Regions from separate parts of the Sphingomonas humi genome, predicted to be linked through region 1. Evidence: predicted binding sites of a transcription regulator. Region 1 holds the regulator's gene; each other region holds the start of a gene.
What was found. Region 1 encodes LexA, which represses DNA repair genes until DNA is damaged. Its sites were predicted from a motif close to GTTCCNCNCTTGTTCT; they were not measured.

Region 1 (6,896 bases):
TTTGCCCTCAGCGCCGGGGGCGGCCTTCGCGATCGAGGTCGCGGCCTTCCAAGCGGCTGCGGCGACGGTTCTCGAGGGTGTAGGCGACGTCATCGGACGTAAAGTCGACGCGGTAGCCCTGGCGGCGTTCGTCGTAGCGCAATTCGTCCCAGCGAACGGGCACGACCTCCTCGTCGAGGCCGAGGAAGCCGGTCGCATGGCTGAGCACGGCGTAGCGAACCTCGCCGCGGACCTTGTCGATCATCAAGGCCTTGACGGTGCCGAGGCGCTGGTCGTCGCGGCCATAGACGGGGGTGCCTTCGACCTTGCTGGAGGAGATGAGCTCGCTCGTCTCGTCATAGGGGATGCCGCGGCGGGCGCGATGATCGTCGCGCTGGACCGGTTGCGGGCGCTGGTAGTCGCGCTGGCGGGTGTCGTCCTCGTAGCGGGCGGTGCCGCGATCGTCGGTCCCGTCACGGAAGAAGCCGCGGCCCCGCCCGCGCGGGCGGTCCCGGTCGAAATCAAGGTCGCGGTCGCGGTCGGTCAGGCGTTCGCGGCGGTCGTCGTCGTCGCGGAAGTGGTCGTAAGCCATGTCTGCTGCCTCCTCATCGATGTCGTTTGCGATAAAGCGGGGGACGGGCGAAGCGTTCCCGCGTGACCGGGCGGCCTGGCGCGGGCAAGCTTCGGGCGGGCGAATCGGCAAGGATTTCAAGCGGTGGACCTCGACCAGGCGCGGATCATGGGCGGGCTGTACGGCGAGGGCATCATCGCCTGCCCGGCGGCGTTCAGTGCTGCATGGGCGGACCGGATGGCGGCCGACATCTGGCGCGTATGGGACCGGGTCAAGGACAAGCCCGCTGCCGCGCGGACCGCACCGCTTTTACGTCGAGGTCGCGCCCGAGGACGTGTCGGGGTTTGTCGACATCGTTACCCACCCCTGATTCGTGGCAGTGTGCGAGGCGGTGCTGACCTGCGACTATCGCATCGTCGAAGTCGGCTTCGACATCCCGTTCCCGGGGGCGGAGGACCAGCCGTGGCACCGCGATTTCCAGGCCCCGCCGGCAACGCTGGAGGGGCGGCGCCTCAATAGCCTGGCGTTCAACCTGACCGCGGTCGACACGCGGCCCGAGCATGGGCCGTTCGAGATCGCGCCGGGAACGCAGTGGGATGCCATCGAAGGGGCGGTCGACGGCATGTTTCCCGATCAGTCGCTGTGGGGGCGTTATCAGGAGCGCGCGGTGCAGAAGCTGCCGAAGCGCGGCGACATGTCGGCGCGGTCCGCGCTGACCATTCATCGCGGGACCGCCAACCGGTCAGACGAGCCGCGGCCGGTGCTGGTGGTAGGGGTCGATGCGCCCGATGCCGGCAATGCCGGGCACCATGACCTGCAGGTGACGCGCACCTATCACGACGCGCTGCCGGCGCGGGTGCGGGATCACCTGACCTGCCGGGTGGTCGACGCGCTCGAGATGATCGAGCAGAACCATGTGATCGAGGGGCTGCTGTAGCCTAGGCGTCACCGCAGCGCAGGCCGGGACCTCCGCCGGCTTGGCGCTTCAATCGCCCGGAGTCCCGGCCTGTGCCGGGACGACGGCTTAATGGTAGCGGCGGATCAGCCCGGCGAGCTTGCCCTGGATCTTGACCCGGCGGGGGTCGTAGCGCTGCGGTTCGTGGCTGCGGTTGGCGGGGTCGAGGCGGACCATCTGGCCTTCGCGGCGGAAGGTCTTGAGGGTCGCTTCGGCATCGTCGATCAGGGCGACCACGATCTCCCCCTCGCGCGCGGTTTCGACCTTGCGGATGAGGACATAGTCGCCGTCGAGGATGCCTTCGTCGACCATCGAATCGCCGCTGACTTCGAGCGCATAATGTTCGCCCGGGCCGAGCAGGGCGGCGGGTACCGGGAAGCTGTCCTGCCCCTGCAGCGCCTCGATCGGGGTGCCGGCGGCGATCCGCCCGGCGAGCATCAGGTCGATGGTGTCGTTGGCAGGCACCACCGCCCGGGGCTGCGGCGCGACGGGGGCGGGGACCGGGGTCGAGCCTTGCGTTTCCGGAAGCCGGACGACTTCGAGCGCGCGGGCGCGGTTGGGGAGGCGGCGGATGAACTGCCGTTCCTCGAGCGCGGAGATCAGGCGGTGGACCCCCGACTTGCTCTTGAGGTCGAGCGCTTCGCGCATCTCATCGAAGCTGGGGCTGACGCCCGACGCCTTGAGGCGCTGATCGATGTAGGTGAGAAGTTCGCGTTGCTTGACAGTCAGCATGGTTCACGCAGGCCCCGGATGTGAACAGACGGGGAACGGGTAAGGAACGTAAGCGGGGGTGTCAAGCAGCTTTGTTGCGCCCGCGAGCGCAAGGAAATTGCCGAGCAGCCGGAGGCCGTGCGTGCTGGCGATGCTCTCGGGGTGAAACTGGATGCCGTGGACGGGCGCGTGCGCATGGTCGAGCGCCTGGATCGTCCCGTCGCTGCCGTGGGCGGTGGCGGTGAGGGTCGGCGGGAGGTCGGTCGCGACCAGGCTGTGGTAGCGGGTCATGATGACGGGCGAGGGCAGGCCGGCGAAGAGTGGGCCGCCGTCGTGGGTAATCGGGTCGGTCTTGCCATGCATCGGGGCGGCACGGGCGATGGTGGCGCCGGCGGCGAGCGCGATGGCCTGATGGCCGAGGCAGACCCCGAGGAGGTGCTTTCCCGCCGCGATGCAGGCGGCGGCGAGGGCGACCGAGATGCCGGCGTCGGCGGGATGGCCGGGCCCGGGGCCGAGGAGGAGGGGGCCGGGGTGGGCGAGGGCCTCGTCCACACTCAGCGCGTCGGACTGGGCGACGGTGACCGTGGCGCCGAGCTGGCGGCAATAGTCGACCAGGGTGAAGGTGAAGCTGTCGTGGTTGTCGACGACGAGGAGGTCGATCGCCACGACAGCGTCACTTGCCTTGCGCGTGCCGGCGGCGATCAGTTGACCGGCGCGCCGCCGAGGATGCGGGTGCGGGCGGCGCGGATAGCGTCGTCGTTGCGGGTGACGCCGAGCTCCTTCTGCGCGGCGGCGATCCACTGCAGCGCGATCTCCTCGCCCGCGCTGCGCTGGAGGCCGGTGACCTCGCTTGCGACCAGCTGCGGGTTGGTGGCGGCATTGCCCGGCACGACCTTGTCGAGCTTGACGAGGTAGATGCCCGACGGGCCGGCCGCGCGCTGGGCCTTGCCGGGGGCGAGCGTGAACAGGATGCGAAGCGGCGGCGGCACTTCCTGGCCCTGCTGCGCGAACTGGGCGAGGGCGCCTCGGCGGATCTCGATCGGTTCGGGCGGGCGGACCCCGGCCTGGCCGAGGCTCCCAAGCGCCTGCGCCATCGGCGTCCCGCGATCCATCGCGGCGAGCACGCGGGTGGCGGCGGCATTGGCCTGGTCCTGCGCACGGCGGGCGATGAAGTCGGTGCGCACCTGCGCCTCAATCCGCGCGAGCGGCGCGGGGGCCGCGGCGACCACTTCAACCACGTCGACCAGGACGTAGCCGGCCTCGTTCGGGAGCGGCTCGACCACCGGCTCGTCGTCGGCGCCGATGTCGAAGCTAGCGGTCGGGACCCCGGCGAATTCGGGCGGGAGCTTGAAGTCGGGCTGGTCGAACGCGGCGCCGGCACGGGTCAGCGGCGGGGTGGCGAGGACGGGCAGCTTGTTGGCGGTGGCGACTTCCTCGAAGCTGCTGCCGTCGGCCAGCGCATCCTCGATCTTGCCGACGAGGTCGGCGATCGCGTTCTTGCGTTTGTCGGCGGAGAGCTTCTCGACGATTTCGCCGCGGACGTCGGCGAGGCTTCGGCCGGTCGAGGCCTGGATGCTTTCGACCTTGATCGCGTCGAAGCCGGTCGACGACTGGACCGGGCCGATCACGCTTCCGGCGGGGGCGGAGAAGACCTGGGCGGCAACCGCTTCACCGGCCTTGGCGGCAAGCTCGGCGCGGGTCTGCGGGCCGACGCTGACGTCCGAGGCGGAGAAGCCGGCGGGCGCGGCGGCGGCGGCGAAGGTGCCTCCCGCCTTGGCGCGCTGAACGATGCCGGCGATCGCCCTCTGGTCGGGCAGGGTGGCGCGGCTGAGCACGCGCTTTTCGGTGCCGCCGTAGGTCGCCTGGTTCTGCTGGTAATATGCCGCGATCTCCTGCTCGGTCGGGGCGACCGCGCCTAGCTGGTCATTGGTGATGCGGGCGATGCGGAAGCTGCGCCGTTCGGGCACGGTGTAGCGTGCGGCGTTCTGGCGGTAGAAGGCCTGCAGTTCCTGCGCAGTCGGGGCCGGTCCGCCGGTGAAGGCGGCGAAAGGGATCAGCCCGAGGTTGCCCGAGCGCTGTTCGAGCAGGAGGTCGGCGTAGGGCCGCGCGATGCCGGGCGCGAGCCGGGTATTGGCGGCGAGCGGGGCAATTACCAGCCGCTGGAGGATCGCGGTTTCGATCTCGCGGCGGATCTGCGCGTCGGTCAGCCGCTCGGAGCGGAGGAAATTCTGGTAATTGGCTTCGCTGAAGCGCCCGTCGAGGCCGCGCACGCCGGGCAGCTTCACGATCTCGGCATCGATCAGCTTCTTCGAGACGGTGAAGCCGTGCTTTCGGGCATAGGCCCACAAGGTCCGTTCCTGGATCAGGGCATCGACGATCTGGTCGAAGTCGCCTGCGAGGTCGGCATAGGTCGCCTGCGGGTTCTGCTGGCGGACTGCCGCCAGGCGGCGCTGCATGGCAGTGTCGAGGTCGGCCGCGGTCAGTTCCGCGTCGCCCACCTTGGCGAGCGTATTTTGCGGCAGCGAGCTGCCGCCGCTGCGGAAGTTGCTGATGTCCGAGATCGCAAAGCTGGCGAGGATCAGGACGAGGAACAGGATCAGGATGCCCGTCCCAACCTTGGACTTGGACAGGCGGCGGAAGGTCTTCATGGGTCGACTGTGATCCTGGTGGAAGCGTGTGGAACGGGGCTTTAGGGGCGCGGCCGCCTTCCTTCAAGCAGAGGGCCTTGCTAGGCGGCCGGGCTTGTAGCGCAACTGAACGGGATGGACATGGTCAAGCTGATCGCGGGCAATTGGAAGATGCACGGCACCTCCGCCGACCTTGGCGAGGTGCGCGCGATCGCGACGCGTGCGGGCGAACTGGCGGGCAGGGTCGAGGTGGCGCTTTGCGTCCCGGCGACCCTCATCCACCGCGCGGCCGAAGCCGTTCCGGGCTTTGCGATCGGGGCGCAGGACATTCACCACAAGGACAAGGGCGCGCATACCGGCGACGTCTGCGCGGCGATGCTCCACGATGCGGGCGCCACGGTCGTGATCGTCGGGCATAGCGAGCGACGCGACGCGCACCGCGAGGCGGATGCGGACGTGCGGGCCAAGGCCGAAGCGGGGCTGGGCGCTGGGCTGAGCGTCATCCTGTGCATCGGCGAAAGCCTCGACGAGCGTGAGGCGGGGAGGGCGGTCGCCACCGTCTCCGCGCAGGTCGACGCGTCGCTTCCGCAGGGCGAAATCGACCTGTCGCAGCTGGCGCTCGCCTATGAGCCGATCTGGGCGATCGGGACCGGCCGTGTCGCGGGGGTCGGCGATATCGAGGAGATGCATGCCGCCATCCGCCAGCGCCTGGTCGCGGCCTATGGCCAGGCGGGCAGTGCGGTCCGAATCCTCTATGGCGGGTCGGTGAAGCCCGACAATGCGGCGGAGATATTTGCCGTTCCCGAGGTCGGCGGCGCGCTGGTCGGCGGGGCGAGCCTCAAGGCCGCGGACTTCCTGCCGATCGTGGAAGCGGGCGCGGCCGCCTAGGTCACTCCTCGTTCGCCCTGAGCGAAGTCGAAGGGCGTTGGCGCTACCGTGCTTCGACTTCGCTCAGCACGAACGAGACTTAGCGATGCTTCGCGACATTGAACTTGCGCGCGCCCGCCGCTAAGTGGCCGCCCATGTTCACCTTCCTCCTGATCGTCCAGACCATTGTCGCCTTCTCGCTGTGCACGGTCATCCTGCTGCAGCGTTCCGAGGGCGGTGGCCTTGGCGTCGGCGGTTCGTCGGCGGGGTTCATGACCGCGCGCGGTGCGGCCGACTTCCTGAGCCGGGCGACGGCATGGCTGGGCGGCGCGTTCATCATTCTGTGCATCGCGCTGGCGGCGATCGCCGGGACCCGCAACGATGGCCAGTCGGTCGATGCCGCGATCGCCAATGCGCCGATCCAGCAGGCACCGGCAGCGCCGCTGTCCGATCCGGGCACTGCCCCGGCGCCCGCGACCGGCACGGTCAAGCCGAACAATGCGCCGCCGACCGACAATGGCGCGGTGCCGCTGGCGCAGTAATTCACGCCATCCTCGGCATCGCCAGCCCAGCGACGCGATCCCCGTCCTGACGCTAGATTGCTTCGCCTCTGGCTCGCAATGACGGGTCGCGGCAAAATATTCTCCTTGCCCCTTTTCGATTCTCAACCCTAAGGCCCGACTCCCATGGCGCGGTTTGTTTTCGTTACCGGCGGCGTGGTCTCCAGCCTCGGCAAAGGTCTCCTCTCGGCTAGTCTTGCAGCGTGTCTGCAGGCGCGCGGCTACAAGTGCCGCATCCGCAAGTTCGACCCCTATCTGAACGTCGATCCGGGGACGATGAGTCCCTATCAGCATGGCGAAGTCTATGTGACCGACGACGGGGCGGAGAGCGACCTCGATCTTGGCCATTACGAGCGCTTCACCGGCGTGTCGGCGCGGCAGTCGGACAATGTCACCACCGGGCGGATCTACCGCGACATCATCGCGCGCGAACGGCGCGGCGATTACCTTGGCGCCACGGTGCAGGTGATCCCGCACGTCACCAACGCGATCAAGGAATTTGCGCTGGCCGACACCGACGGCCTCGATTTCGTGATCTGCGAGATCGGCGGAACGGTGGGCGACATCGAGAGCCTTCCGTTCATCGAGGCGATCCGCCAGCTGAGAAACGATCTTGGCCGCGGCAA
Region 2 (6,896 bases), on a different contig from region 1:
CTGGCCTTGGTGGAGCCGAACTTCTGGCCCAGCCACAGCCGGTAGGTCTGGTTGTCGCCGATCGGATTGCTGCTTCCGCGCTGGCGCTGCTGGGTCTGGAATTCGGCAAAGGTGCCGCCGCCCAGATCCTTCGAGATCGTCCCGTCGAACCAGGCTTCGAAGCGGTTCTCCTCGGCCAGCGCCGGCGTGGACAGGCCAACGGCAAGCGCCGCGCCAAGCAGTCGGAAGGTCATTGCAGGTGCACCCCTCGTGGGGACGCGATCCTCGCGTCCGTCGCGTGCCCCCTGTTACAACAATATTGCAGGCTGATGACAGCAGCCTCGGCGGTGGCCGGAACGCATGCGGGTCCAAGTCCTGATCCTCCTCGTATCGACGGGTGAAGCCGATCGGAGCATCGTTCAGTGTGTGGGGGCGCTTGTGCCCGGGCCAGCTCACATCGGATGATCCGATGCGGTCCGACATCACGTGCTCACAGCTGCTTCATGCAGCCGCGAACGCGCCAGAGGGGCCCGGTCCGCGTTGGGGCAGATAACTGCCGATATCGCCTCCTTCAACCCCCCGCGCGGCGCACTGGACGAAAGTCCGGGTGCTTCGCGAAGGGTCCGAGCCGCCCGCTTGCCCTACCGCCAGCCGGCCCGGCCCAGGCTGTTGCATCCGTGCCGCAGCCGCCCTCTCGTGCGGCCAACCGTCCACCGCAATTTTGCATTAACCAGCACAAACCGGCTTGCGTCCGCACGCGGATGAAAGCACAAGATGTTGTAGCAGAGCCGAGGGGGCACCCACACAAGCTTGTGACTGGGTCTGGGGATAACTATATTCCCAGCATGCAGAAGTGCGCCCTGTGGAAAGCGGGGAAAGGCCGCTTCGCCCTTGGCCGAGCGCTTGGATTCGGGAGCTGGCTGGGCCATGACCGAACGAGAACGGAACAAGAACATGCGAGTCGCGATTGAGACTCGCCAGGAGGGTATAGGCATGGACTTCTCGAGCGGCAGCGAAGTCGGCACGACCGACGTCACCACCCCGCCCCAGGCGGCGAAGTCGAAGAAGGACAGCAAGACGGTCGACGCGCGCCGCTTCACCGTCGTCACCGACCAGTCGCGCGATTCGCTCCTGACCGAATTCGGCAAGGAGACGCTCAACGACCGCTACCTCCTGCCCGGTGAGAATTATCAGGACCTGTTTGCCCGCGTCGCCTCGGCCTACGCCGATGATGAAGCGCATGCGCAGCGCGTCTACGATTATATCTCGCGCCTGTGGTTCATGCCGGCGACCCCCGTGCTGTCCAACGGCGGCACCGGCCGCGGCCTGCCGATCAGCTGCTATCTTAACAGCGTGTCGGATAGCCTGAACGGCATCGTCGACACCTGGAACGAGAATGTCTGGCTCGCCTCCAAGGGCGGCGGCATCGGCACCTATTGGGGTGCGGTGCGCGGCATCGGCGAACCGGTCGGCCTCAACGGCAAGACCAGCGGCATCATTCCCTTCGTCCGGGTGATGGATTCGCTGACCCTCGCCATTTCGCAGGGCTCGCTGCGCCGCGGCTCGGCCGCCTGCTATCTCGACGTCTCGCACCCCGAGATCGAGGAATTCCTCGAAATCCGCAAGCCTTCGGGCGACTTCAACCGCAAGGCCTTGAACCTCCACCACGGCGTGCTGATCACCGACGAATTCATGGAATGCGTCCGTGAAGGAAGCGAATTCACCCTGCGCAGCCCGAAGGACGGGTCGGAGCGCGGTACCGTCGACGCCCGCTCGCTGTTCCAGAAGCTGGTCGAGACCCGCCTCGCGACGGGTGAGCCCTACATCATCTTCATCGACCAGGTGAACCGGTCGATGCCCAAGCACCACCGTGACCTCGGGCTCAAGGTCTCGACCTCGAACCTGTGCTCGGAAATCACCCTTCCGACCGGCAAGGATCACCTCGGCATGGACCGCACCGCGGTCTGCTGCCTGTCCTCGCTCAACCTCGAAACGTGGGACGAGTGGAACGGCGACAAGCAGTTCATCGAGGACGTCATGCGCTTCCTCGACAATGTCCTCACCGACTACATCGACCGCGCGCCCGACGAGATGGCGCGGGCCAAGTATAGCGCCGAGCGCGAGCGTTCGGTCGGCCTCGGCGTGATGGGCTTCCACTCCTTCCTCCAGGCCCGCGGCCTCCCCTTCGAGGGCGCGATGGCCAAGAGCTGGAACCTCCGGATCTTCAATCACATCAAGGCGCAGGTCGACGAGGCCTCGCTGCAGCTGGCGGTCGAGCGCGGGCCCTGCCCCGACGCCGCCGACATGGGCGTGATGGAGCGCTTCAGCTGCAAGATGGCGATCGCGCCGACCGCGTCGATCTCGATCATCTGCGGCGGCACCTCGGCCTGCATCGAGCCGATCCCGGCCAACGTCTACACCCACAAGACGCTGTCGGGCTCCTTCTCGATCCGCAATCCGTATCTGGAGAAGCTGCTCGCCGAGAAGAGCAAGAACTCGGACGCGGTGTGGAATTCGATCCTCGAGCAGGGCGGCAGCGTCCAGCACCTCGACTTCCTCTCGGAAGACGAAAAGGCTACCTACAAGACCAGCTTCGAGATCGACCAGCGCTGGCTGATCGAGCTTGCCGCCGACCGCACGCCCTACATCGACCAGGCCACCTCGCTGAACCTGTTCATCCCGGCAGACGTCGACAAGTGGGACCTGATGATGCTCCACTTCCGCGCCTGGGAGCTCGGCATCAAGTCGCTCTACTATCTCCGCTCCAAGTCGGTGCAGCGCGCCGGCTTCGCGGGCGGGGTGGAAGCCGACAACACCCCTGCGCTTCGCGAAATCCAGGTCGAGGTCACCAACTACGACGAGTGCCTCGCCTGCCAGTAAGCCCGTAGCCCTCTCTCCTTTGTCGGGGAGAGGGCACGGACGGCCCGGCGAGCGCTGCTCGTTTCCCCCAGCCGAAAGGAGGACAGTCAGGACATGCTCAGGATCGTCATCCTTCTCGCGCTGGTGGCCGGAATCGCCTTTCTCCTCCTCCGCGCCCGTGGCGGCAGGCCCGGCCAATGAGCTGGCTTGCCAGTCCGGTGGTGCTGTTCGTGCTGGCCAGCGGCGTGATCGTGCTCGGCTCGTGGGTCGGCGCGAAGAGCAGCAAGAAGCGTTGAGGACCGCATGAACATCCTCTTCGTCATCCTCGGCGGCGTGTCCGCCCTCGCCGGTCTCCTAATGCTCGTCGCCGCGTTGCGCGGCCGGGTCGGCGAAAGCCGCAAGTCCACCGCGCAGCTGATCGCGGGCATGATGCTGCTCGCCTTCGGGCTGGTGCTCGGCGGCTTCGCGATCGCTTATGTGACGACCAAACCCTACCCCGAATTCGCCAACGAAACGGGGGCGGCATGAGCCTCTCCAGCCCAGCCGCCCCCGCATTCTCGTCGGTGCCCGCCCTTCACGGGGCGAGCGACACCGCGATCCTAGGCTTCTTCTTCGAAGGTCACGGCATTGGCGCCGGTCGCCGACAGCCGCACCTTGTCACCCTCGACCTCGGCGACGAGGCCGGTCGAGATGTAGTGATGGTGCCCGGCATGGCTGCCCTCGGCACCCTCGATCTCGGCACCGCTGTCCTTCTTGGTCAGCTTGATGCGGTCGCCCTCGACCTTGTCGACGGTTCCGACATGGACGCCGTCGGCGCCGATCACTTCCATATGCTCGCGGATGTTGCTGGTGTCGGTCATCGTTCTGCTCCTCTTGGGGGAATGATGAGCGCTGAACGCCCGGTTTCGGGTTTCGATGCACTACCGTTCCATTGTCCTCGTCACACCCGGAAGCTGGCCGCATGAGCTACCGCCAGGCCTCGTCCTTCGACCCCCGGCACGCTTCCGCGCCGACCCGGCCGAAGCGGCCCTTCAACTGGGTGCAATGGCTGGGCGTGCTGTGCGAGGGCGCCGCAATCGCCATCCTCCTCTGGCATTTCGCCGTCCGGCTCGACGTGGTGCCGGGCCGCGAGCTTCCGATCCAATATGCCACGCTTGCCGCGCTGGTCGGGATCACCCTCATCAATTCGCGCACTGAGGACATGCCGCGGCGCGAGGACGACCCCACCCGCCGCCGCTACCAGTGGTGGCTGACCGTCACTTTGACCGTGATCGGCGTCGTCGCGGTGATCCTGATCGGCCTGGACCTCGCCTCGTGACCCGCGCATCGCACCCTCTTGCGAAACGCTCGCAACAACGCCACGCCTTGCGAACGATTCGCAACAAAGGAATAACGCATGCGTAAGTGGCACCGTTGGCTCAGCGTCTTCTTCGGCCTCCTGATCCTGTTCATCGCGGTGACCGGGCTGCTCAGCCACATCGGCAGCCTGGTGAACGATTCGCGCCAGGCCGCTGCCCCGCCGCCCGCCATCCCCGCTGGCTTCGTCTGCCCCGAGACCATGACCTGCCGGCCCAAGCCGCAGCCCGGCGGCTGGAACGTCGGCTTCCTCCATCACCTCCACTCGGGCGAGGAGTTCGGCCCCGTCGGCACCGCGCTCGCCATGCTGTCGGGCGTGGCGCTCGTCTTCTTCGCCTTCTCGGGCCTGTGGATGTACCTCCAGATGTTCCGCGCCCGCGCCGGCAAATCCTCGGCGCCGCGCGGCGGTCGGTTCTTCTGGTGACCGCCCGTTCCGCCCTCATTCACCGTGAAAGGACCAAGCCATGAAGCCTGAATTCATCGCTCTGCTTGCCGCGCTGGTCGCGGTCTTTTCGGGCTGCATGACCGTGCTCCTCGCGATGCACGCCAAACGCAAACGCGCCGAACAGGCCGCCTCCTCCACCACCGACACCGCCCACAAGGACTGACGACATGCCCCTCCTGCAAGCCAACAAGGCCTACAAGCCCTTCGAATATCCGTGGGCGTTCGAATTCTGGAAGCGCCAGCAGCAGATCCACTGGATGCCCGAGGAAGTGCCGCTGGGGGAGGATTGCCGCGACTGGGCGCAGAAATTGACGCCGCACGAGCGCAACCTTCTCACCCAGATCTTCCGCTTCTTCACCCAGGCCGACGTCGAGGTGCAGGATTGCTACCACGACAAGTACGGCTCGGTGTTCAAGCCGACCGAGATCAAGATGATGCTGACCGCCTTCTCCAACATGGAGACGGTGCACATCGCCGCTTACTCGCACCTGCTCGACACGATCGGCATGCCCGAAAGCGAATATAGCGCCTTCCTCCAGTACAAGGAGATGAAGGACAAGCACGACTATCTCGGCACCTTCGGCGTCGACACCGACGCCGACATCGCCAAGACGCTGGCCATGTTCGGCGCCTTCACTGAAGGGCTGCAGCTGTTCGCCAGCTTCGCCATGCTGATGAACTTCCCGCGCTTCAACAAGATGAAGGGCATGGGCCAGATCGTCAGCTGGTCGGTCCGCGACGAGAGCCTCCACTGCGAGGGCATCATCAAGCTCTTCCACGCCTTCGTGAAGGAGCGCGACTGCCTGACCGCGGACGTCAAGGACGCGATCATCGACCAGTGCCAGAAGACCGTCCGCCTCGAGGACGCCTTCATCGACCTCGCCTTCGAGCAGGGCCCGGTCGAGGGCATGACCCCCAAGTCGATCAAGAAGTACGTCCGCTACATCGCCGACTGGCGCCTCGGCCAGCTCGGCTTCCAGCCGATCTACATGGTCGACGAGCACCCCCTCCCCTGGCTCGCCCCGCTGCTGAACGGCGTCGAGCACGCCAACTTCTTCGAGCAGCGCGCGACCGAATATTCCAAGGCCGCGACCAAGGGAGACTGGAACACGGTGTGGTCCAACTTCGACAGCCGCCAGAAAGCCAAGATCGCGAACGACGCGCCGGAGGCCGAGGCTGAGGGTGGACTGTTCGATGCGGCCGGGGTGGCGGCGGAGTAGTAGTGCCGAACAAACATGGCCTGTCTCGAACTATTCCGGCGGATGTGAAGCGCGAGGTTCGGCAGAGTTGCCAGTTTGGTTGCGTTCGCTGCCGAGCCTCGCTCTATCAATACGACCACTTTGATCCCGAGTACGCCGATGCAACAGAGCACGCCGCTGATGGGATCGCGCTTCTATGCCCGACTTGTCACGACCTCAAAACAAAAGGAGTGCTCACTGCAGCTCGTGTGCGGGAATTAAAGAAAGACTGCGGAAGGAGGGTGCAGCGGCCCTCAGTGCAGCTTCCCGAATTCGAAGGTATCCCATGCGCTCAGTAGGTTTCTTCTATGCATTCCCACAATTGATGACGCAATCTTGGCTACCCATCATCGAGCGTCTCGCACGACGGCTCTACGGCTCACCCATCGTTCGCAATTCGGCCAGAGGCGAACTCGTGGAGGAGATCGTCGCCACCGCGTTGGAGCCGGAGTGGCAGCTAACGGGCGACTGGGGCGAATGCGACCTGAAGCACCCGTCGGGCCTGCGCATCCAGGTCAAGCAATCGGCCGCGCGGCAAAGCTGGCATAGTCCCGGCGCCCAACCAAGCCGAGGCCACTTCAGCACGGCCTACAAGACGGGTCGCTACGAAAGTGATGGCAGCTGGACCTCGGGACGCAGCCGCAACGCGGACATCTTCATCTTCGCCTGGCATCCCTTATGCGACGAAGATACCGATCATCGCGACCCTCTGCAGTGGCGCTTCTTCGTAATTGGAGAAAGGGCGCTTCCCGAACAGGCAAGCCTGTCGCTGGCGACCCTCCGCCGCCATGCCGAGGAGATCGGCTATGGTGAGCTACGATCGGTCGTGGAGATGATGACCAAAGCTATCGCCTAACCGGAAAGCAACTTCTCTCGATCATGCTGTAGGCCATGTCAGTCGAACTGCCGGTCAGCCAATCCCTACAAGACGCGCATCGTCACGCCGTCGCTGAACTCAACAGATGGCGTGGGCACTGCATCGAAACGCTGGCCAGGCTTGAAGAAGCAGCAACGCTGAC
Region 3 (6,896 bases), 760 kb from region 1:
CCGTCCAAGCGCGTTCTGGTGACCGATGACCTCCCCGCAACTCGTCTGGTTTCGCCAGGATCTCCGCACCGCCGACCAGCCCGCGCTCACCGCCGCGGCGGAGAAGGGGCCGGTGGTCGGCCTTTATGTCCTCGATGACGACACGCCGGGCAAATGGAAGGTCGGCGGCGCGCAGCGCTGGTGGCTCCATCACAGCCTTGCCGCTTTGTCCGACGAACTGGAAAAGCTCGGATCCGCCCTGATCCTGCGCCGCGGACGCTCCTCGAAGGTCGTGCGCGAAGTCGCCGAGGAGCTTGGCGCCGGCGGGGTCCACGCCACCCGCCATTACGAACCCTGGTGGCGCGAGGCCGAGTGCGAGCATGGCGACTTCGTCATCCTCCACGACGGCGACGTCCTCCACGAACCCGCGTCGATCCGCTCGGGCGCGGGCAAGCCGTTCAAGATCTACGGTCCTTTTTATCGCGCGCTCGAAAGCCACATGCCCCCGCCTCGGCCGCTTCCCGCGCCAAGGCTTACCAGCCCCTCGAAACTCCCCAGGAGCGACAAGCTCGCCGACTTTGACCTCCTGCCGACCAAGCCCGACTGGTCGGGCGGCTTTTCCGAATGGGAGCCGGGCAGCAAGGGTGCGGCAAAGCAGCTCCGCCGCTTTCTCGACCACGCCAGCGACTATGCCTCAAGCCGCGACCTGCCCGCCGTCGACGCGACCAGCCGCCTTTCGCCCCACCTTCATCATGGCGAAATCAGCCCGCGCCAGCTGTGGCACGAACTCGGCCGCAAGGGCGGCGAGAAAATCCGCCGCGAACTCGCCTGGCGCGATTTCAGCCGGCATGTCGCCTTGTCCGACCCGGACGTCGGCGAGAAATCGCAGCGCCCGATCGGCCTTCGCACCCGCCACGGCAAGGCCGCCGACGCCGACTTCGCCGCCTGGACCCGCGGCCGCACCGGCTACCCCCTGGTCGACGCGGGCATGCGCCAGCTCTGGCACAGCGGCTGGATGCACAACCGCGCCCGGCTGGTCACCGCCAGTTTCCTCTGCAAACACCTGCTCCTCGACTGGTGGCGCGGGGCCGACTGGTTCTGGGACTGCCTGGTCGACGCCGATTATGCCAACAACAGCCAGAATTGGCAGTGGGTCGCCGGCACCGGCTTCGACAGCCAGCCCTTCTACCGCATCATGGCCCCGCTCGGCCAAAGCGAGAAGTTCGACGCCGCCGACTACATCCGCCAGTGGGTGCCCGAACTGGCGCGATTGTCCGACGCCGACATCCACGACCCGTGGGGGAGGGGCGCCGCGCCGTCCGATTATCCCGAACCGCTGATCGGCCACCGCGAAGCCCGCGAACGCGCGCTCGAGGCCTTTCGCAAGCGAGGATCCTGACGCTAGAAGGCCCCATGGCCACCCGCGGTTCGCATCTTCTCACCGCCGACCGCGGATTTCTCACCGGCGCCGGCATTCCTGGCCGCCTCGCCGCGCCCGCCTTCGCCCGCATCCTCGACCTCCTCGACGAGCGGCTGCGCGAAGGCGGCATCCACGGCATCCTCCCCGACGGCACCCCGCGCCGCATCGGCTTTCACGCCCCCGGTCCCGAACCGGTCGTCCACCTCAAAAGCTGGCTCGCCCTCGTCCGCGTCGCCACCAGCGGCAGCGTCGGCTGGTACAAGGCCTGGGCGCGCGGCGAATGGTCCTCGCCCGACCCTGTGCCCCTGTTCGACCTCTTCATGCGCAATGCCGCCAGCCTCGGCGGCGCTGCCCGCGCCAAGGGTCCGTTTCGCCTCGTCAACCGGCTCGCCCACCTGTGGCGCGACAATGCGCCCGGCCAGGCCCGCCGCAATATCGCCGCCCACTACGACCTCGGCAACGACTTCTACGCCGCCTGGCTCGACCCGAGCATGAGCTATTCGAGCGCCCTGTTCCGCTCACCCGCCGACAGTCTCGAACAGGCCCAGGCCGCCAAGATCGACGCCATCCTCGACCGCCTCGCCATCACCGAGGGCACACGGCTGCTCGAAATCGGCTGCGGCTGGGGCAGTCTTGCAATCCAGGCCGCCCGCCGCGGCGCCCACGTCACCGGGCTCACCCTCTCGACCGAACAAAAGGCATGGGCCGAGCGTGCGATCGCCGAGCAGGGCCTCACCGACCGCATCACCATCCTGCTGGAAGACTATCGCGATCACCGCGGCACCTATGACGCGCTCGCCTCGGTCGAGATGGTGGAGGCGGTCGGCCAGCGCTGGTGGCCAACCTATCTCGACGCGGTCGCCAGCGCGCTACGCCCCGGCGGCCGCGCCGCGCTGCAATATATCTCGATCAGGCCCGAACTGTTCGACGCCTATGCCGCCAGCGCCGACTTCATCCAGACCTACATTTTCCCCGGCGGGATGCTGCTCCACGAACCGCGCTTCCGCACGCTCGCCGCCGACCGCGGCCTCGCCTGGAGCGACCCCCACGCCTTCGGCCTCGACTATGCTGAAACCCTGCGCCGCTGGCGGATCAACTACGACGCCGCGGCCGGGGACGGCCACCTCACCGGTTTCAGCCCCGAATTCCACAACTTGTGGCGCTATTATCTGATGTATTGCGAAGGCGGATTCCGCGGCGGCGGCATCGACGTTGCGCAGGTCACTCTGTTGAAGGCCTGAACTCCGCCGACCCTTGCTGCGTGGCATCCTGCGATTGCTGATCCTGGCCGCGCTCCTGCTCGATCAGGGCCTGGCGATCGCGCTCTTCCTTGGCGAAATCCCGTTCCGGCATCTGGGCGAGCATCTCCTGCCGCGTATCCTCGAAACCGTTGGCCATGTACGCGGCCGAGAACTTCTTCACGAGCGGCACGAGCGTGGACTGGTCGAAGGAGCGGCGCTCGATTTTCGCCATGACCGCCTCGCGATACATCGGTGTGGCGTCTTCCTTGAGGATCACGCTCAGGTCCTGCTGCGCTGCCGACGACAAAGTTCGCTGAAGGTCGACGAAGTCCACGTCCACGATGCTGTTGGCGCCAGCCGGCGTGATCCGGGCCACGACCTGGCCCAATTCCTCTCCCTTGTGCCACAATCGCCAGGTCATCGTTCGATTGTTCTCGTCCCGCTGCACCACGGGCTCGACGCCTGCCAGGGTCAGGGCCGCAGCCATTCCGGGTGTCTGGTCGACGAACTGGAGGTTTGACCAGGCAGTAGCGGGATCGACCTTGATTTCGTCCTTCCCGCACGCGGCCAGTCCGAACGCAAGCAAGCCCAAGACCACAAGACGCAACATCGATCACGCTCCCTTTCGGCAGGGCGTGGCATAGTCGGCTGTCACTTAAATATTGGTAGCGGAGGGGCCCCTCAGGCCTCCACGCGCACCTTTGCGCCGCTCTCGCGCTCTTCGCCAAGCAGCGCCAGCAACCGCTCCGCCACCACTTCGGGCGCCTTCACGTCGGCCGGATCCTCGCCCGGAAAGGCCTTGGCGCGCATCTGCGTCCGCGTCGCGCCCGGGTCCAGCACCGTCACCCGCAGCCGCCCGCTATGTGCGGTCTCGTCGGCATAGGCGCCAAGCAAGGTTTCCAGCGCCGCCTTGCTCGACCCATAGGCGCCCCAGAACGCCCGTGGGGTCGCGCCGACGCTGCTGGTCACCGCCACCACCTCGGCCTTGTCCGAGGCCTTGAGCAGCGGATCGAACGCCGCCAGCAGCGCCTGCGGGGCAAGCAGGTTCAAATTGATCAGCCGCGTATATTCCTTGACGTCAATATGCTCGACCGGGGTCAGCGAACCGAGCGTCGCGGCGTTCAGCACCAGCACGTCGAGCTTGTCCCAGCGCCCCGACACCGCCTGCGCCAACTTGCCGATGTCTTCCGCCTTGGTGAGGTCGAGCGGCGCGATGGTTGCGGTCCCGCCCGCGGCGTGGATCCGCTCCTCGACCTGTTCCAGCCCTGCCGAAGTCCTGGCGGTCAGGATCACGTGCGCACCTTCGCGCGCCAGGCTTTCGGCGATTGCCGCGCCGATCCCGCGGCTGGCTCCGGTGACGAGGGCGAGGCGGCCTTGCAAACTGCTCATGGGACCGCGCCCTAGCCGAGCGGCCCGCGTCGGCCAAGCACCGCCTCTCGCAGCGGCGCCAAGCCTGGCCCGCAAAGATTGTGCGCGGCCGCGCGGCGGGTTAGTTCTACCTCTGTTCTCGTGAGTGAAGGTGGGGCGAATCGTGCAGGCGTCGATGATGGTGGGAATGGTGGTGGCCCTCGTGGCAGGGCTGGTGATCGGCTGGCTCGCCGGCCGCGCCGCGCTTGCATCGCTCCGTACCGAACTGGCGATCGCCGCCGAACAGGCGCGCCGCTTGCCGCAGACGGAAGAAAGCCTGCTCGCCATCACCGAGGAGCGCAATCGCGCCCGTCAGGACCTCGCCCGCCTCCAGCCGCTCGCCGATCGCGCCGCCACGGCCGAAACCGAACTCGATCGCCTGCGCGGTGAAGTCCGCACCCTGGCCGAGGCGAAGGCCGCGTTCGAACAGGGCCAGGCCGAACGCGAACGCGCCTTCACCCAGCAACTCGCGCAGGTGAAGGAGCTCGAGGCGAAACTTGAAACCCGCTTCTCCGAACTCGCCGGCAAGGCGGTCGAAACCGCCCATGACAGCTTCTTGAAGCGCGCCGGCGAGAAACTCGACCACGAACGCAAGGAACATCAGGCCAGGCTGCAGAACCTCCTCCAGCCGGTCGAAGCCACGCTCAAGCGCTACGAGGAAGGCCTCCAGCGCGTCGAGGCCGAGCGCAAGGACAGCTACGGAGAGTTGCGCGGCGTGCTCGGTGAATTGCGCAAGGACAACGGCCAGGTCCGCGACGAAACCCGCAACCTCGTCAACGCTTTGCGCTCAAGCCCCAAGGCGCGCGGCCGCTGGGGCGAACAGTCGCTCCGCAACGTCCTCGTCCAGGCTGGCCTTACCGAGGGCATCGACTTCGAGATGGAGGTCAGCCTCGAAACCGCCGACGGTCGTCTCCGCCCCGACGTCGTCGTCAACCTCCCCAGCAACCGCAAGCTGGTGATCGACGCCAAATGCTCGTTGAACGCCTTTCTCGACGCCTGCGACGAGGTCGACGAGGAGAAGCGCCAGGCCTGTTTCCGCGCCCATGTCGCTTCGATCCGCACCCACGCCCAGCAACTTGGCGGCAAGGACTATTGGGCGCAATTCGGCGAAGCCGCCGACTATGTGATCATGTATATCCCGGGCGAACATTTCCTCACCGCCGCGCTCGAACAGGATCCGCAATTGTGGGACTGGGCGTTCGAACGCCGCGTGTTGCTGGCGACCCCGACCAACCTCGTCGCCATCGCCCGCACCGTCGCCAGTGTCTGGCGGCAGGAAAAGATCACCGAACAGGCCGAGGTCATCGCGGCGCTCGGCAAGGAACTCCACAGCCGCATCGCCACCATGGCCGACCATGTGGTGCGCATGGGGCGCAACCTCGCCACCGCCAACGATGCCTACAACAAGATGGTCGGCAGCCTCGAAACCCAGGTCTTCACCCAGGCCAAGCGCTTCGAAGGCCTTGGCTCGGGCAGCAACAAGGAAATCGCCACCCCGCCACTGGTCGAAGTGGCCCCGCGCCCGCTGACCAAGCTCGCCCCACCGGCCGCGAACGACGAGGTCACGGCGGCGGAGTGATCCCGCGCTAGTTTGCCCGCCGCAGCACGATCCTGCCGGCGGCATTGTCGATCGACAGGCGCCCATCCGGCCCCCACGACAGTTGCGCAGGCGATTGCAGGATGCGGCCTGCCTCGGTCTCGTCGCGCATGTCGGGACAGGCCATCCGCGTCATCGCCAGCCCGCCGGTCACCAGCTGCGCTCCTTCCTGCCGGGCCGAACCGCTGATGCTGTTGCAGCCGAATTTCGCCTGCATGGCGTCGTTCGTGAAACGCACGAAATAGCGCTCGCCGCCCGCCACCGTGCGTCCGTTCACGCTATCAACCAACCAACTGGTGCCGGCGATGCTCGGGGCCGTGGCGACCTCGCCGCCACAGCCTTCGAACGCCCTTCCATCGACCCGCACCTGAACCCGGTCCGCGTAGACCCGGTCGCTCATCCCGTCGCTGCAGCGCTGGCCGTGGACGATGTTCACGTTGATCCGCCGCCCCTGGTAGATATCGCCGGCAAAGCCGTGGATGGCCTTAGGCTGCGGCTCGATCACCGGCACGCCGCTTCCGGCCTCCGAAAAGACCATCTGCCGGCCGTCCAGTTTCAACGCCCAGAAAGGCTCGGTTCCGACCGCCTTGTAGCTCGTATCGCCTTCGACCGGCGCGGCGGGAAGGGTCGCGCAGCCGCTTAGCATGGCGGCGGCGGCGGCAAGGGCAAGAGCACGCATCGGATCAACCTCCCACAAGATCATGACACCTGTGTAACGCTGGCAAGATGAACGGAGCTGGACCTTCGCTTGCAATGTGGGATTCTGACTGTCACCGTGCCCCTGGGGTTAATATTCAAGGAAGCGGCGTAGGAAATCGCGGGGTAGGGAAGGCGGGCAAACTTGACCCCGCGACCCTGTCAACTTCGACAACTTCGCGCCCGATCGGGTGGCCGCTCAGCGCCAGCTCGCCCGCACGTGAAAGGCCATCACCGCCGCCGCCACCGCCGCGTTCAGACTGTCCGCGCGACCCAGCATCGGCATCTTGACCAGGAGGTCGCACTCGGCCTCATAGGCGTCGGGCAGTCCCGCCTGCTCGTTGCCGATCAGCAGGAAACAGGGCTTTTCGTAAGTCGGGTCGAGATAGTCGTGGTCGGTCTGGAGGCTGGTTCCGACCAGCTGTCCGGGCCCTTCGCGAAGCCACGCCAGGAACGTCGCCCACGGCACCCTGACGATCTTCTGGGTGAAGATCGCGCCCATCGACGCCCGCACCGCCTCGACGCTGAACGGGTCGGCACTGTCGTCGATCAGGAT

Region 2: the regulator LexA is predicted to act here: its motif matches at 912-927, upstream of ABD729_RS01710 (ribonucleoside-diphosphate reductase subunit alpha).
Region 3: the regulator LexA is predicted to act here: its motif matches at 4,133-4,148, upstream of ABD729_RS10045 (DNA recombination protein RmuC).

What each region holds. Positions count from the first base shown of each region.
Region 1 is NZ_BAAAZD010000002.1:1,191,574-1,198,469, reverse strand. Features, by position in the region: gene ABD729_RS13690 (PRC-barrel domain-containing protein) at 8-571, opposite strand; gene ABD729_RS13685 (phytanoyl-CoA dioxygenase family protein) at 930-1,487, shown strand; gene lexA (transcriptional repressor LexA) at 1,575-2,237, opposite strand; gene ABD729_RS13675 (anthranilate synthase component II) at 2,241-2,882, opposite strand; gene ABD729_RS13670 (peptidylprolyl isomerase) at 2,918-4,864, opposite strand; gene tpiA (triose-phosphate isomerase) at 4,979-5,731, shown strand; gene secG (preprotein translocase subunit SecG) at 5,866-6,252, shown strand; gene pyrG (CTP synthase) at 6,397-6,896, shown strand, end outside.
Region 2 is NZ_BAAAZD010000001.1:359,296-366,191, forward strand. Features, by position in the region: gene ABD729_RS01705 (DUF2490 domain-containing protein) at 1-233, opposite strand, end outside; gene ABD729_RS01710 (ribonucleoside-diphosphate reductase subunit alpha) at 973-2,859, shown strand; gene ABD729_RS01715 (hypothetical protein) at 3,142-3,366, shown strand; gene ABD729_RS01720 (DUF2171 domain-containing protein) at 3,438-3,698, opposite strand; gene ABD729_RS01725 (hypothetical protein) at 3,800-4,156, shown strand; gene ABD729_RS01730 (PepSY domain-containing protein) at 4,235-4,618, shown strand; gene ABD729_RS01735 (hypothetical protein) at 4,659-4,802, shown strand; gene ABD729_RS01740 (ribonucleotide-diphosphate reductase subunit beta) at 4,807-5,859, shown strand; gene ABD729_RS01745 (hypothetical protein) at 6,164-6,733, shown strand; gene ABD729_RS01750 (hypothetical protein) at 6,769-6,896, shown strand, end outside.
Region 3 is NZ_BAAAZD010000002.1:434,342-441,237, forward strand. Features, by position in the region: gene ABD729_RS10025 (cryptochrome/photolyase family protein) at 26-1,378, shown strand; gene ABD729_RS10030 (class I SAM-dependent methyltransferase) at 1,393-2,640, shown strand; gene ABD729_RS10035 (hypothetical protein) at 2,621-3,250, opposite strand; gene ABD729_RS10040 (SDR family NAD(P)-dependent oxidoreductase) at 3,322-4,029, opposite strand; gene ABD729_RS10045 (DNA recombination protein RmuC) at 4,172-5,626, shown strand; gene ABD729_RS10050 (META domain-containing protein) at 5,634-6,323, opposite strand; gene ABD729_RS10055 (TrmH family RNA methyltransferase) at 6,540-6,896, opposite strand, start outside.